One region of the Mycobacterium sp. NTMscope_Eco_3 genome, then DNA from elsewhere that is predicted to be linked to it. Evidence: riboswitches for the same ligand, from Rfam matches in the RefSeq annotation. Region 1 holds a riboswitch; the other holds the start of a gene.

Region 1 (7,805 bases):
CTGGCCGACCATGTCGAGCGTCAGCTCGACGAACTCGGCTGGGAGTCCGCGCACCTGGTGGGCAACTCGCTGGGCGGCTGGGTGGCCTTCGAGCTCGAGCGCCGCGGGCGGGCGCGCAGCGTCACCGGCGTCGGCGCCGCGGGCGGCTGGACGCGCTGGAGCCCGGTCAAATTCGAGGTCATCAGCAAGTTCATCGCCGGGATGCCGGTCCTGGGACTGGCCCGGCTGCTGGGCCCGCGGGCGCTGCGGCTGCCGCTGAGCCGCCGCCTGGCGACCCTGCCGCTGAGCGCCACCCCGGAGGGGGTCAGCGTGGAGCAACTGCGCGGCGTGGTCGATGACGCCGCGCACTGCCCGGCCTATTTCCAGCTGCTGATCAAGTCGCTGCTGCAGCCCGGGCTGCTGGAGCTGGCGCAGACCGCGGTGCCCGTGCAGCTGGTGCTGTGCGAGAAGGACCGGGTGGTGCCGCCGAGCAGGTTCAGCCGCCATTTCACCAACTTCTTGCCCGAGGGAACGAAGATCACCAAGCTCGACGGCGTCGGGCACGTGCCGATGTTCGAGGCGCCCGAACGCATCACCGCGGCCATCGCCGACTTCATCGACGAGTGCGCCGCGGGCCCGGACCGGCTCTCCGAGCGGCACCGGCCGCCGGCTAGTTAGCCAGCTCCTTTTTTAGGTTCTCGGCGATCGAGTCGAGGAATTCCTCGCTCTGCTGCCACTGTTGATCGGGGCCGATCAGGATGGCGAGGTCCTTGGTCATCTTCCCGCTCTCGACGGTGGACACGATGACGTTTTCCAGCGTCTGCGCGAACTCGATCACCTCGGGGGTGTCGTCCAGCTTGCCGCGGTGCGCCAGCCCGCGCGTCCAGGCGAAGATCGAGGCGATCGGGTTGGTGGAGGTCGGTTTGCCGGCCTGATACTGCCGGAAGTGCCGGGTGACCGTGCCGTGCGCGGCCTCGGCCTCGACCGTCTTGCCGTCGGCGGTCATCAGCACCGAGGTCATCAACCCCAGCGAGCCGTAGCCCTGAGCGATGGCGTCGGACTGCACGTCGCCGTCGTAGTTCTTGCACGCCCACACGTAGCCGCCCTCCCACTTGAGGCAGGCGGCCACCATGTCGTCGATCAGCCGGTGCTCGTAAGTCAGGCCCTCGGCCTCGAAGTCTTCCTTGAATTCCTCGTCGTAGATGCGCTGGAACTCGTCCTTGAACATGCCGTCGTAGGCCTTGAGGATGGTGTTCTTGGTCGACAGGTACACCGGCCATTTCGCGTTCAGGCCGTACTTGAACGACGCGCGCGCGAAGTCGCGCACGGAGTCCTTGAAGTTGTACATCCCCATCACCACGCCGCCGTCCTCGGGGATGGACACCATCTCGTGCACCATCGGCTCGCTGCCATCGGCGGGGGTGAACGTGATGGCGACGGTGCCGGGCTTGTCGACCTTGAAGTTGGTCGCGCGGTACTGGTCGCCGAACGCGTGGCGGCCGATGACGATCGGCTTGGTCCAGCCCGGAACCAGGCGCGGCACGTTGGAAATGACGATCGGTTCGCGGAAGATGGTGCCGCCCAAGATGTTCCGGATCGTCCCGTTCGGCGAAAGCCACATCTTCTTGAGGTTGAACTCGGAGACGCGGGCCTCGTCGGGGGTGATCGTCGCGCACTTGACGCCCACGCCGTGCTTCTTGATGGCGTAGGCCGCGTCGATCGTCACCTGGTCGTCGGTGCGGTCGCGGTGCTCGATGCCCAGGTCGTAGTAATCCAGATCGATGTCGAGGTGCGGAAGGATCAACATCTCCTTGATCAGCTTCCAGATGACGCGGGTCATCTCGTCGCCGTCGAGCTCGACCACGCGGCCCTTGACCTTGATCTTGGCTTCTTTGGAACCCGGGCTCGACATCGGTGCCTTCCTGCGGCGTCAGCCTTGTGCGGCGGCGAGCACCTCGTTGAACGTCTTGCTCGGCCGCATCACCGCCGTCGTCTTCTCGCTGTCGGGGTAGTAGTACCCGCCGATGTCGACCGTCTCACCCTGCACCTCGGCGAGCTCGGCCACGATGGTGTCCTCGTTCTCGCCCAACGACTCGGCCAGCTTGGCGAAGCGCTCGCGCAACTCCTCGTCGTCGTTTTGCGCGGCGAGTTCCTGCGCCCAGTACAGCGCCAGATAGAACTGGCTGCCCCGGTTGTCGAGTTCACCCGTCTTGCGCGACGGACTCTTGTTGTTGTCCAACAGCTTTCCGATCGCGGAATCCAGCGTCTTGCCCAGCAGCTTGGCGCGCTCGTTGTCGGTCTTGATGCCGATGTCCTCGAAACACGCTCCCAGAGCGAGGAATTCACCGAGGGAATCCCAGCGCAGGTGGTTCTCCTCGACGAGTTGATGGACGTGCTTGGGGGCCGAGCCGCCCGCGCCGGTCTCGTACATTCCGCCGCCGGCCATCAACGGCACGATGGACAGCATCTTGGCGCTGGTGCCCAGCTCCAGGATCGGGAACAGGTCGGTGAGGTAGTCGCGCAGGATGTTTCCGGTCGCGGCGATGGTGTCCTGGCCGCGCATCGCGCGCTCGAGCGTGTACCGCATGGCCCACACCTGCGGCATGATCTGGATCTGCAGGCCCTCGGTGTCGTGCTCCTTCAGGTATTCCTTGACCTTCTTGCGCAGCTCGACCTCGTGCGGGCGTTCGGTGTCCAGCCAGAAGACCACGGTCATGCCCGAGTTGCGTGCCCGGTTGACGGCCAGCTTGACCCAGTCGCGGATCGGTTCGTCGCGGACGATGGGCATGCGCCAGATGTCGCCGGTTTCCACGTTCTGGGTCAGCAGGACTTCCCCGGTGTCGAGGTCGACGATGTTGGCGACGCCGCTCTCGGGGATCTCGAATGTCTTGTCGTGCGAGCCGTATTCCTCGGCCTGCTGCGCCATCAGCCCGACGTTGGGGACCGTGCCCATGGTCGCGGGATCGAACGCGCCGTGCGTCTTGCAGAAGTTGATGATCTCTTGGTAGATCCGGGAGAACGTGGACTCCGGGTTGACGGCCTTGGTGTCCTTCTGCCGCCCGTCGGCGCCCCACATCTTGCCGCCCGCACGGATCATCGCCGGCATCGACGCGTCGACGATCACGTCGCTGGGCGAGTGAAAGTTGGTGATGCCCTTGGCCGAATCGACCATGGCCAGCTCGGGGCGGTGCTCGTGGCACGCGTGCAGGTCGCGGATGATCTCGTCGTGCAGCGACGCGGGCAGCGCCTCGATCTTGCTGTACAGGTCGACCAATCCGTTGTTGACGTCGACGCCGAGTTCGTCGAAGAGCTCCTGGTGCTTGGCGAAGGCCTCCTTGTAGAAGATCTTCACGGCGTGCCCGAAGACGATGGGGTGCGAGACCTTCATCATCGTCGCCTTGACGTGCAGCGAGAACATCACGCCCGTCTCGTAGGCGTCCTGCATCTGCTCCTCGTAGAACTCGATGAGGGCCTTCTTGCTCATGTACATGGAGTCGATGACGTCGCCCGTGCGCAGCGAGACCATGGGCTTGAGCACGATCGTCTTGCCGCTCTCGGTCTCGAGCTCCATCTTCACGTTGCGCGCGCGGTCCAGCGTCATCGACTTCTCGCCGTGGTAGAAGTCGCCGCCCTTCATGGTCGCGACGTGCGTGCGTGACGCCGGCGACCATTCCGCCATGCTGTGCGGGTGCTTGCGCGCGTACTCCTTGACGGCCTTGGGTGCGCGCCGGTCCGAGTTGCCTTGTCGCAGTACCGGGTTCACCGCGCTGCCGAGGCACTTGGCGTAGCGGTCGCGAATCTCCCTGTCCTCGTCGGTCTTCGGGCTCTGCGGAAAGTCCGGAATCTTGAATCCCTTGCCTTGCAGCTCCTTGACGGCGGCGATCAGCTGGGGCACCGAGGCGCTGATGTTCGGCAGCTTGATGATGTTGGTGTCGGCCAGCTTCGTCAGCCGGCCCAGCTCCGCGAGGTTGTCCGGGACCCGCTGCTCTTCGGTCAGGTGTTCGGGGAACTCGGCGAGGATCCGGGCCGCCACCGAGATGTCGCTGGTCTTGATCTTGATCCCCGCGGGTTCGGCGAAGGCACGCACGATCGGCAGGAACGCGTAGGTCGCCAGCAGCGGCGCCTCGTCGGTCAGCGTGTAGATGACGGTCGGCTGTTCGGCGCTCACGGTCTCTCTCCCGGCGGCAAGATCTTCGATATCGGACAATTCTGTGGGGGGCTCAGCAATCTAACTGCCACGTTATCAAGGGTGTTTGGACAGGTGTCGACCTGCATGTGCACCGCCACGGTTGGCGGCGGGTCGGCACAGTACGATAATCTTCGTATTGGTCATGAGCGCCAGCATCAAGCCCCGGCTTGCTGGCCGGCAACCCTCCAACCGCGGTGGGGTGCCCCGGGTGATGACCAGGTCTATGTAGCCACAGGCTGCACGGCAAGCGCGGGTCCGCCATAACGGACCCCTGACTAGAGGGGACACGTGATGTGCTTCTGTCCAGCTCCTTCGGCTCCGCTCACCCTTACGGATCGGCCGATGTGCGCAATCGTCCGCCGCTGCTAGTCGGCCGGCCACCGAGAGACCGCTGAGACCCGAGCCCATATCCCAGGAGAGAGCCAACCCACGTGAGTTCCGACAACGGTACTACCAGCGACAACACGGATCCGACCGCGCATTGGTCGTTCGAGACCAAGCAGGTGCACGCCGGCCAGCAGCCCGACCCGGCCACCAACGCCCGCGCCCTGCCGATCTACCAGACCACCTCCTACGTCTTCGACGACACCACGCACGCCGCCGCCCTGTTCGGGTTGGAGGTTCCGGGCAACATCTACACCCGGATCGGCAACCCGACCACCGACGTCGTCGAGCAGCGCATCGCCGCGCTCGAGGGCGGTGTGGCGGCGCTGTTCCTGAGCTCCGGCCAGGCGGCGGCGACGTTCGCGATCTTGAACCTGGCGTGTGCCGGAGATCACATCGTCTCGAGCCCCAGGCTCTACGGCGGGACCTACAACCTGTTCCACTACTCGCTGGCCAAGCTCGGAATCGAGGTCACCTTCGTGGAAGACCCCGACGATCTGGATTCGTGGCGGGCCGCGGCGCAACCGAACACCAAAGCCTTCTTCGCCGAGACCATTTCCAACCCGCAGATCGACATCCTGGACATCCCCGGCGTCGCCGGGGTCGCCCACGACAACGGCGTCCCGCTGATCGTCGACAACACGGTCGCCACGCCCTACCTGATCCAGCCGTTTCGGCACGGCGCGGACATCGTCGTGCACTCGGCCACCAAGTACCTCGGCGGCCACGGCTCGGCGATCGCCGGGGTCGTCGTCGACGGCGGCACCTTCGACTGGACGCAGGGCCGGTTCCCGGGATTCACCACACCCGACCCGAGCTACCACGGCGTGGTGTTCGCCGAGCTCGGCCCGCCGGCCTACGCGCTCAAGGCGCGCGTGCAGCTGCTGCGCGACCTCGGTTCGGCCGCCGCACCGTTCAACGCGTTCCTGGTCGCCCAGGGCATCGAGACGCTGAGCCTGCGCATGGAACGTCACGTCGCCAACGCGCAACGCGTGGCCGAGTTCTTGGCGGGCCACGAGGGCGTGCTGTCGGTGAACTACGCCGGACTGCCCGGCTCGCCCTGGCATGAACGGGCAAAGAAGCTGGCGCCCAAGGGAACCGGGGCGGTGCTGTCGTTCGAACTGGCCGGCGGTGTCGATGCCGGCAAGGCCTTCGTGAACGCGCTGAAGTTGCACAGCCACGTCGCCAACATCGGCGACGTGCGTTCGCTGGTGATTCATCCGGCGTCCACGACGCACGCCCAGCTGTCCCCGCAGGAGCAGCTGAGCACCGGGGTCAGCCCGGGGCTGGTGCGGCTGGCCGTCGGCATCGAGGGGATCGACGACATCCTCGCCGACCTGGAGCTCGGCTTCGCCGCGGCAGCCAGATTCGGTGCGGCCGCGGGGGCGTCCGGCACCGATCCGAAGGCCGTGGCGGCGTTCTAAAGGAATCCTGCCCATGACGATCTCCGACGTGCCCACCCAAACGCTGCCTGACGAAGGCGAAATCGGCTTCGTCCATATCGGCGCGCTGACCACCGAGAGCGGCGCGGTCATCGACGACGTGCACATCGCCATCCAGCGCTGGGGCGAGTTGTCGCCGACACGCGACAACGTGATGGTGGTGCTGCACGCCCTGACCGGTGACTCGCATATCACCGGGCCGGCCGGGCCCGGACATCCCACCGGCGGCTGGTGGGACGGCATGGTCGGCCCGGGCGCGCCGATCGACACCGACCGCTGGTGCGCGGTGGCCACCAACGTGCTCGGCGGTTGCCGCGGCTCCACCGGGCCCAGCTCGCGGCGGCGGGACGGAAAGCCCTGGGGCTCAAGGTTCCCGCGGATTTCGATCCGCGACCAGGTGCAGGCCGACATCGCCGCGCTGGCCGCGCTGGGGATCGACGAGGTCGCCGCGGTGGTCGGTGGATCCATGGGCGGCGCAAGGGCTTTGGAGTGGATGGTCGGCCACCCAAACCGGGTCCGGGCCGGGCTGCTGCTGGCCGTGGGCGCGCGCGCCACCGCCGACCAGATCGGCACCCAGTCCACGCAGATCGCTGCCATCAAGGCCGACCCGAACTGGCAGGGTGGCGACTATCACGACACCGGGCTGGCGCCCGACACCGGACTGGCGATCGCGCGGCGCTTCGCGCATCTGACCTACCGCGGTGAGGTGGACCTCGACACCCGGTTCGCCAATGACGGGCAGGGCGACGAGGATCCGGCCGACGGCGGCCGCTACGCGGTGCAGAGCTACCTGGAGTACCAAGGCGACAAGCTGCTCGAGCGCTTCGACGCGGGCAGCTACGTGGTGTTGACCGAGGCGCTGAACAGTCACGACGTCGGCCGGGGGCGCGGCGGGGTGGCCCAGGCGCTGGGTGGGTGCCCGGTCCCGGTGGTGGTGGGCGGCATCGCGTCCGACCGGCTGTACCCGCTGCGCCTGCAGGAGGAGCTGGCGGAGCACCTGCCGGGCTGCACCGGCCTGCAGGTGGTCGACTCCGATTGCGGGCACGACGGCTTCCTGGTGGAAGTCGATGCGGTCGGCGAATTGATCCGCAAGACACTGGTGTTGGCCGACGCGGACAGCAGGGAAGGCACGTCGCAACGGTGACCCGCTCGCGGCAGGACCGTTCTTTGTCATTCGGCTCGGCGGCCGCGGCCTATGAGCGTGGCCGCCCCTCCTATCCCCCGGAGGCGATCGACTGGCTGTTGCCGGTCGGCGCGCGCCAGGTGCTCGATCTGGGTGCGGGCACCGGCAAGCTGACGACCCGGCTGGTGGAGCGCGGCCTGGACGTGGTGGCCGTCGACCCGATCCCGGGCATGCTGGAAGTGTTGCGGACCTCGCTACCCGAGACCCGCGCGCTGCTGGGCACGGCGGAAGAGATTCCGTTGGAAGACAACAGCGTTGACGTGGTGCTGGTGGCCCAGGCCTGGCATTGGGTGGACCCCGAGCGCGCGATACCCGAGGTGGCCCGCGTGCTGCGGCCGGGCGGGCGGCTGGGCCTGGTGTGGAACACCCGCGACGAACGGCTGGGCTGGGTGCGCGAGCTGGGCCGGATCATCGGCAGTGACGGCGACGGCGGCCGCACCCAGGTGCAGCTGCCCGAGCCGTTTACCGACCTCGCGCAGCATCAGGTCGAGTGGACGAGTTACCTTACGCCGCAAGCGTTGATCGACCTCGTCGCGTCGCGCAGTTACTGCATCACGTCGCCGACTGAGGTTCGCTCCAGGACGCTCGACGAGGTGCGCGAGTTGCTGGCCACCCATCCGGCGCTGGC
Region 2 (7,805 bases), 2.6 Mb from region 1:
GCCATCTTCGGGAAGAACCGGACTTTGCCTGGATTCGCGAATTCGATATCGACCAAGATGCTTCCGGTGAGTCCGTCTCTACTGAAGACATCGTTCGGTGGCGCGCACTGCTGCGTGACCCAGACATCCTTGCCAACGAGGACGAGGCGAGTCGACTCCTACCTGACCTTTCAGCTCTGCCCTCTCCAGCCGGGTTCGGTGCGCTGGTAGACGCCGAATCGCTGGCAAACCGACAGAAAGACCATTATCAGAACCTGCTGGCGCACGAGTCATTTGAGTTTGTAAGGTCGTTAGCTCCGCAGCTGCGTGAAGAACTTCGCGCTCGAGTGTTCGAACTAGCCGACCACGCACTAGAACTCGAGCGACGCGAAGAATCGTGGATGAATGATGCACTTCACGACGTCCGCGCTGGTAAGCAACAAATGTGGCTGGCCCGCTCAGCGCAGCTGAAACAGCTCGCCGACCAAGCATCAGCTCTGATCCAGCGGTTTGGTCCCACCGCCACCATCACTGTTATGGGCGGAGACATTGACGTCCATCAGCAGATAGCCAGATCGCTTATCGAGCATCTAGATTCAGGTAACAAGCTGAAGGTTCTTCCCGATGGATCGCCAAAAATCGGTCCGTTCACTGCGAAAGCCGTAAAGCTGGCCGAGCCCTTCTTCACGCAAGTGAAGCTCAATGGATTGCCCATAGTGACACGAGAGCAACTCGGCCACTTTATCGACTGGGTGGAAACCGGAAGGTTGGTCAGCGCGATGGAACACGCATGGCCGATCAATGTCGTAATTCCCGATGAAGACACGTTCGATGAAAAGGTTCAGTGGCACAGAACCGAAGTGGCACAACTGGACAAAGTTCTCGCGCTGGGAGACCAGATCCAGGTGGAGCGCGCCTGGTTTGAACGCAACGATCTGCCCGTTCCTGACTGGAACAACCTTGATGCAATCCGGCGATTCTCGAGGCTGGTAGAGGCTGCTGCCGCCGCCGATGCCGCCGTCACCTCGAGAGCGCCCATCGATGACCTCATTCATCGCTTGAAGTCACACGAGCAGTTGGGGAACCATCCATCGGTTGTCGTGGATCTTCAAGGCGCAGTGGGAAAGCGAGACGTTGCAGGGTATGTCGCGGCACACGAGAGATTGACCCACCTGCACGCAATCTCGGATTCGATCGCGGAACGCGAGCGAATCCGTGCCCTTCTAGATCAGTTAGCACCGCGCCTCGCAGAGGCCGTCGCCGCAGAGCCTTCAGACACCGTGTGGGACGCCCGGCTTGAGCGATTCGAACAAGCCTGGCGATGGGAGATGACAGGACGTTGGCTCCTCGCCCAGGAGAGCGAAGACTCGAATGCACTCAAGGTCAGATTGAATGCCCTCGAACAACAGATCAGGAGCGAGGTCGAACTCCTCGCGGCCGAGCGAGCATGGCAGCACGCGGTTGCCCCTGGCCGCCTTACGGGCGCTGCTCGAGCGAACTTGACCCAATACGCACAACTCGTTGCATCTTTGGGTAAGGGTACCGGCAAGTACGCCGCGAAGAAGCGGGTCGAGATCGCGGAAGCGATGGACCGCTGCCGCCCCTCAGTGCCCGTGTGGGTTATGCCCATCTACCGAATTGCCGAGCAGATGCGCGTTCAGCCAAATTTGTTCGATGTCGTTATCGTCGACGAAGCGTCACAAGCCGGGCTCGAAGCATCCTTCCTGCAATATCTCGCACCGAAGATTGTGGTGATCGGTGATGACAAGCAGGTTTCACCGTCTGCGGTGGGCGTTGACCAGCAGCAGCTGCGCGACCTGGCCAACTTGTATCTTGCCGACGACACCTATATCGCTTCGTGGCTCGATCCCAAGCGAAGCTACTTCGACGAGGCAAACATGCGCTTCGGCGGCCGGATTACTCTCACCGAACACCGTCGCTGCGTCCCCGAGATAATTGGATTCTCGAACCGGATTGCGTACGAGCCAGAGGGAATTCGCTTGGTCCCTGTACGCCAGTTCGGCGCGGAGCGGCTTGAGCCGATCAAGGTCGTTCACGTCGTCGACGGCGTCGAGTTGGACAACAAAACGAACAAAGTCGAAGCAGATGCAATTGTCGATCAGATCCGAAAGTGCTTAGCAGATCCCCAGTATGACGGGGCGACGATCGGCGTGATCTCGCTGCTCGGAAAGGAACAAGCCAGGTTAATCGAGCACAAACTGCTCGACGCTGTTCCTCCCGAAGAATGGGCGGCACGCGAATTACGTTGCGGCGACGCGTCTGACTTCCAGGGATCAGAGCGCGATGTCATGTTCTTATCGATGGTGAAGGCGCCGACCGCCGACCGCCGACTGAGCGCTCTCACTGCTGTCCAGTACGTTCAACGCTTCAACGTGGCGGCATCACGTGCAAAGGATCAGATGTGGGTGTACCACTCGATGCCGCGTGAAGCTTTGTCGAACCCTGAGGATATGCGGTATCAGTTGCTCGATTACTGCTACGGCGTCGCGAACCGGTCGCGTAACGAACTTAATGCTCCAGCACCGGGGTTCGTTCCGGAAGACGTCTTAGTGCCGCCCTTTGATTCGTTGTTCGAACAGCGGATATTCAACCGGATAGTCGACCGCGGCTATGCCGTGATACCCCATTACCCCGCTCTCGGTTACAACATCGACCTCGTCGTGGTTGGAGCCAAGACAAGACTCGCAGTCGAATGCGATGGCGACTTCTGGCACGGCCCTTCGCAGTACGAAGCCGACTTGGCGCGTCAACGCGAGCTAGAACGCTGTGGGTGGGAGTTCTTCCGTGTCCGGGAATCTGTGTTTTACGCGGACATGCCTGGTTCTCTTCAGAGACTGTGGCAAACGCTCGACGAGCTCGACATCCGTACGGCGGATTGGCTCGATCAAGAACTCGCTGATGCCACCGATGACGTAGTGGACGGTCTTGATCTGGCAGATAACTCGGGGCTGGTCATCCAACCGGGTCCGGAAGTACGAGCTGGCGACGCACCGGCGCCTGCTGTTGACGCTGGTATTGCTGTGTCGTTCGAGTAGACAATCAGTACCCGCGGACAATAATTTCAAAGGTCAGCGGCATGCCGTGCAGCCAGTTTGGGACGCACGGTGCTGAGCGGCTCAGCGGTGTAGTGGTCTCGATCAAATCCTTGAGAATCGCGTCAGCGCCGTCGAATTGATGGGCTCTCTTTTGAAGATCTATGACGACTTCGAGTGGACACCACCGTCCGTATTGGCGGAGCTCGCGCACAACAAACGTCCATGGCTCTACTACCTCGCGACGGCTGTGCGCTTCGACTCCGGCACCGTCCGACCCGCAGACGATGGGGACGGCGAGAATCCACCACTGGGACCGCTGCATGTCATCACGGCCGTGCACCCGAATTCACACCCTGACAGCGCTGAGAACGCCGTGCGGATGGCAGTCCTCGACAGCGAGCTCGTCAGACGTGGCGTCGAGGCCTTACCTGCTGTCGGAGTCAGTTTCGATGACAACCATCGGGAAGACAGTCGAGCGATATTCGGCTTCACCGACAACGAAGCCCGCGCACTCGGGCGGAGGTTCGGGCAAGTCGCGATATTTGGGTGGCGCGGCCGACAGTGGTCAGTATTGGCTTGCGCCACCGATCGGATTGAACGCCGGGCGTGGCGGTGGGAAGTCAACGAAGGCTATTGCGCCGAAGGCTTTGTCAGACCAAGCGGGTAATACTCAAAGCGCCAAGGGCGATAACCGGACGGCCCCGCGGCTCGAATCACGTGTGTTCATGGCCCGGAAGGTCAAGGGGTTTGCGAGCTTCGAGGTCAAAAATTGCACTCTGCCGGTTGCGCTCACCGTGCGTCACGGCCTCCGTGCGATCCTGCATGTTTGTGGAGATGTCGGTCTTAAATTGGCGATTCTCATCTGTCCACACGCCGACGTAGTTGTCTGGATGCTCGGGCCCGAGCACATTCCGATGTTTGCGGATGTATTCAATGAAATAGTCGTCGAGCTTCACCGATATCTCCCTTCGTGCCATGGTTTTCAGGCAAACCGTGCAGTCTGCGCAAGCCGGCCCGGATATCGTCATCCGGGCCGCATCCGGTAAGGCGGTGGTGCCACCGGCGCGGGCCAATGTCTCGAAGTCCCATCAAGGGGTCGGGGTGAATCATCGGGCTCTCAAGAAGTTTCGGGGAAGGATGTAAGTCTCACCGGGCTAGCGGGTGTGGGCAGTGAGTTTGTTCCCTTCTCGACGCCATAGTCGACGGCGGTAGGCGCCGGCAGATCCTTAGCTCAGCTTCAAGGCGGCGAGACCGACTCGGTCGTGGCTGTGTACGCCGCCCATGATGTCGAATTAGGCGGTCGTTGTGGTCGCCGGCACGTCCGAGGGTCCGCCATCACTCACAGAGTCCCCGCAAGATTGTCGCGCCCCCGGTGAGCCGCATGAGGGCATCGATCGTTGCCTCACGGCTAGGCGGAAACTCCTCGAGCCACACTCGAAGCGTCACGTCGGCCGCTGGTGGGAATCTGCTCGACAGCCGGGTGACCTCGCGGTCCCGCCATTCGAACAAGGCTCGTTGATCGTCCATCACTTGCGCGAGCCGCCCGGCCTGCTCTCGCTGACGCTCGGGTGGCGCAGAGCCGTGAACACAATATCCGTTCATGATGCTGTGTCGTCCCAGCGGAAGATTCATTCGGTATTTCGATCTGATGGCATCGTTGACGGAGCGGCAGTGTTCACACGCCAACCAGGCCCACTTCGAGGTGCCGCCGGCTGTTCCGCGACCGCAGATGAGACACAGGTCTCGCTCTTGGGAGACGTCGTATCCGTCCCATTTCTCGGGTCTGTCCTCGCACGGGCATGATTGCCACCTGCCTGATATTGGTCCCCGCACCCGGCCGCATGGGACGTGGACCGACAGTTCCGTCAGCCGCTCTGTCGGCGCGAGATTCGGTGCTATGGGTGCTTCGGGCGACTCCACTTGATCCGAGCGCGACCCGGTATCCAGTGTGTCGTGTAACCGCGCAAACGCGTCGACCGACGTTTCGATACCAGGCGGCCACTCGCGTTGCCAGATGCGCAGCGGGACGTCGGCCTGGGCCTCGAATTTGCTTGCCAGTCGGTGGTATTCGCGTTCACACCACTGGCGCACGCGGTCGTCGCCGTGTGCGAAAGCATGGAACCAACCGCGGCGATCCTGTGGTTCCACCGAGACCACCCTCCCGTTCGTGAGGGCGTACCGGGTGAGGGCGAAATCCTGATCTCCATACTCGTCCCGCATACCAGCGATCGTGTCGTTTGCTTGGCGGCATGCCTTGCAGGCCAGCCATTCCCAGCGTGACGTGCCGCCGGCTGTCGCCGTCAGACAGATTACGCACAGCTCCTGCTCCCGGGAGACTGCACAGCCGTCCCATTCCTCCGGGTCGTCCTCGCAGGAGCACGACTGCCAGCGTCCCCCGCTGACCGGACCCCGCAACTCCCCGCACGCAATATGCACAGACAGCTCGGTGATACGGTCGCGCAGTGCGGCGTCACTGGCGCCAAGTTCGTCGATCGTCATCTCTCGTCTCCTGGCGACGCCACTGTCGGGCGTCCACCGCTTGCACGCAGGGGCGCATGCCAGCTCTTCCCCTGAGGCACCATGCGGCGATCGCGCGGTTGCCGGGACGGCGGGTCAGGTACCCGAACTGCCGTCCACTCATGAGCCAACATCAGGTTAAGTTAGGGCACTGACAAGGCCGATGTCCCTGAACCGCCTCGAACCGATCCTGAAGCATGCCGGATGCGACGCGGCAGGTTGGGATCGGAGGCGGTCGCCAATTTTGGCCGTCTACGGGATAGTCCTATGCCCGGAGACCGTGCAGCTCAGCCCGCGGTAGGGCGCTGCGCTGCCGCCCGCTCGGCCCAGAACTGTGCACCAGCCAAATCCGGAGGATCCACCAACTGACTAAGCAGTGCGGCGAGGTTATTCATCGCGTTGACGTCGCCCGCTTCAGCGGCGATCTGCAACCAGTGCCGCGCTGCAGGTAGATCGGGCGGATTCCATTGCATCAACAGGCCGGCGAGTTTGGACATCGCGCCGATGTGACCTGCGGCGGCCGCGACCTCCCACCACCGGCGAGCTGCTCCAGGATCAGGCGGATCCGAGTGATTGAGGAGCAACAGTCCCAAGCTCATCATTGAGTCAGCATCCCCGGCGGCGGCTGCTGTCTCCCACCACTGCCGCGCTGCACCAAGATCCGGCGGCGCCATCCTCGCAGCGAATAGGTAACCGAGGTTATACATCGCCCCGCTATGCCCACCCTGGGCGGCCTTCTCATACCAGGTCTGTGCCGCTGCCAAATCCGCTGGCTCCCAATACTTCGTGAGAAGCCGACCGAGATTGAACATGGCCGTGACGTCGCCGTGTTCCGCCGCCTTCTCCCACCAGCGGCGTGCGCCTCGCCTATCGGGTGGATCCACCGACCTGAACAGCAAGGTGCCCAAATGACACATGGCCTCGGGGTTGCCGGCATCTGCGGCCTTTTGCCACCACGCACGAGCAGCTTCCACGTGAGGCGGCTCGGCACGTATGAGCAGAGAGCCCAAGTCGATCATCGCGTCTGCATGTCCCAGCGCCGCGGCCTTCTCCCACCAAGATTGGGCCGCCCGACGATCGGGCGGATCCCACATCGTCAGCACACGACCAAGTTCGGTCATCGCGACCGGTTCGCCCGATGCGGCGGCTATCTCAAGCCATCGGCGAGCCGGTGCGAGTTCAGGAGGATTGGCGAGCACGAGAAGGCCAGCCAGGCTGACCATTGCCGCGTGATGTCCCGCGTGCGCCGCCTTCTCCCACCACGAACGCGCGCCCGCAAGATCCGGGGGATGCGACGAAGCGAGCAGGATGCCCAAGTCATACATCGATTGGACGTGTCCGACACCGGCAGCCTTCTCGTACCACCCGCGCGCAGCCGCCGCATCCGGCGGTGCACATCGGTACGCCAATAGGACCGCCAGATCGTGCATGGCTTCCGCGCTCCCAGCAGCGGCCTCGCCCTCCAACCGAGCCCGCTCGGCGACAACTTCTCGGTCCGTCATCGGCGCAACCTAATCCTTAGCGACCACATCCATTAACTCCATTCGTCGACTATCGCCCGGATCGATGGGTGAACGCTGCCGTAACTCACCAGGCGGATATCCAAGCCGGCGTTCTCCGTGATGGCGAGTGCGCGGTTCATTGCGTCGTCGATCCATGCATCAGCATTACCGAAGGCACCGCCGCCCAATCGGGTCAGCAATACCGTGTTCGAACCGCCGGAAGCGGCTTGCTCGACCGCGGCCAGAACTGTCGCCTCGTACGCCCCTTCGAGAACCAAGCGCGCAAACGATTCCCACGCCGGTGCATCGACCGACGAATACTTGACGGGAAGTGCCGAGCAGAACGCCTGTGACACGATCCGCCGTTCGCTGCCAGACACGTCGGTGACCTCGACGTTGCGGTGCAACCCAATTGCGAGTTGCGCCCGCAGCGTGTCGCGCAGATCTTCGGAGGCTTGTGCAAGCAGATCGGTAATCGCGCGCAGCCCGTCCTCCGTGCACAGTGCATAGCCGTTACGCATAGTCCAGAGATCGGTGGCAGGTCGTCCGAGCGCCGATGAGAGTGCTTCACCCATGGGCGCCAGTGCGTCGAGCTGGCGGTCGCGGGTTTGGCCGATCCCATTATCAATCGGTACGCAGTAGTTGCGGAAGATCGTGGCGGCGCCGGCCGCAATCGCGCAAGCTGGGCCCTGAGTGGGGTCGTGGGCGTACCCCGAAACGCCTTCTTCGGGAGACACGGTGTGATGGACCA

What was found. A riboswitch is a leader RNA that binds a small molecule or an ion and turns the genes downstream of it on or off. The one in region 1 is predicted to bind S-adenosylmethionine.
Region 2: linked by a shared signal. The riboswitch ahead of AC0KTM_RS08155 (hypothetical protein) and the one ahead of AC0KTM_RS20040 (bifunctional o-acetylhomoserine/o-acetylserine sulfhydrylase) in region 1 are both predicted to bind S-adenosylmethionine.

What each region holds. Positions count from the first base shown of each region.
Region 1 is NZ_CDRJYZ010000001.1:4,345,014-4,352,818, forward strand. It holds gene AC0KTM_RS20025 (alpha/beta fold hydrolase) at 1-657, shown strand, start outside; gene AC0KTM_RS20030 (NADP-dependent isocitrate dehydrogenase) at 650-1,891, opposite strand; gene AC0KTM_RS20035 (NADP-dependent isocitrate dehydrogenase) at 1,910-4,147, opposite strand; SAM riboswitch class IV at 4,307-4,424, shown strand; gene AC0KTM_RS20040 (bifunctional o-acetylhomoserine/o-acetylserine sulfhydrylase) at 4,600-5,976, shown strand; gene metX (homoserine O-acetyltransferase MetX) at 5,990-7,138, shown strand; gene AC0KTM_RS20050 (class I SAM-dependent methyltransferase) at 7,135-7,805, shown strand, end outside.
Region 2 is NZ_CDRJYZ010000001.1:1,764,295-1,772,099, forward strand. It holds gene AC0KTM_RS08140 (AAA domain-containing protein) at 1-3,035, shown strand, start outside; gene AC0KTM_RS08145 (DUF3293 domain-containing protein) at 3,187-3,702, shown strand; gene AC0KTM_RS08150 (hypothetical protein) at 3,749-3,991, opposite strand; gene AC0KTM_RS08155 (hypothetical protein) at 4,371-5,534, opposite strand; SAM riboswitch class IV at 5,566-5,680, opposite strand; gene AC0KTM_RS08160 (tetratricopeptide repeat protein) at 5,840-7,054, opposite strand; gene AC0KTM_RS08165 (hypothetical protein) at 7,087-7,805, opposite strand, start outside.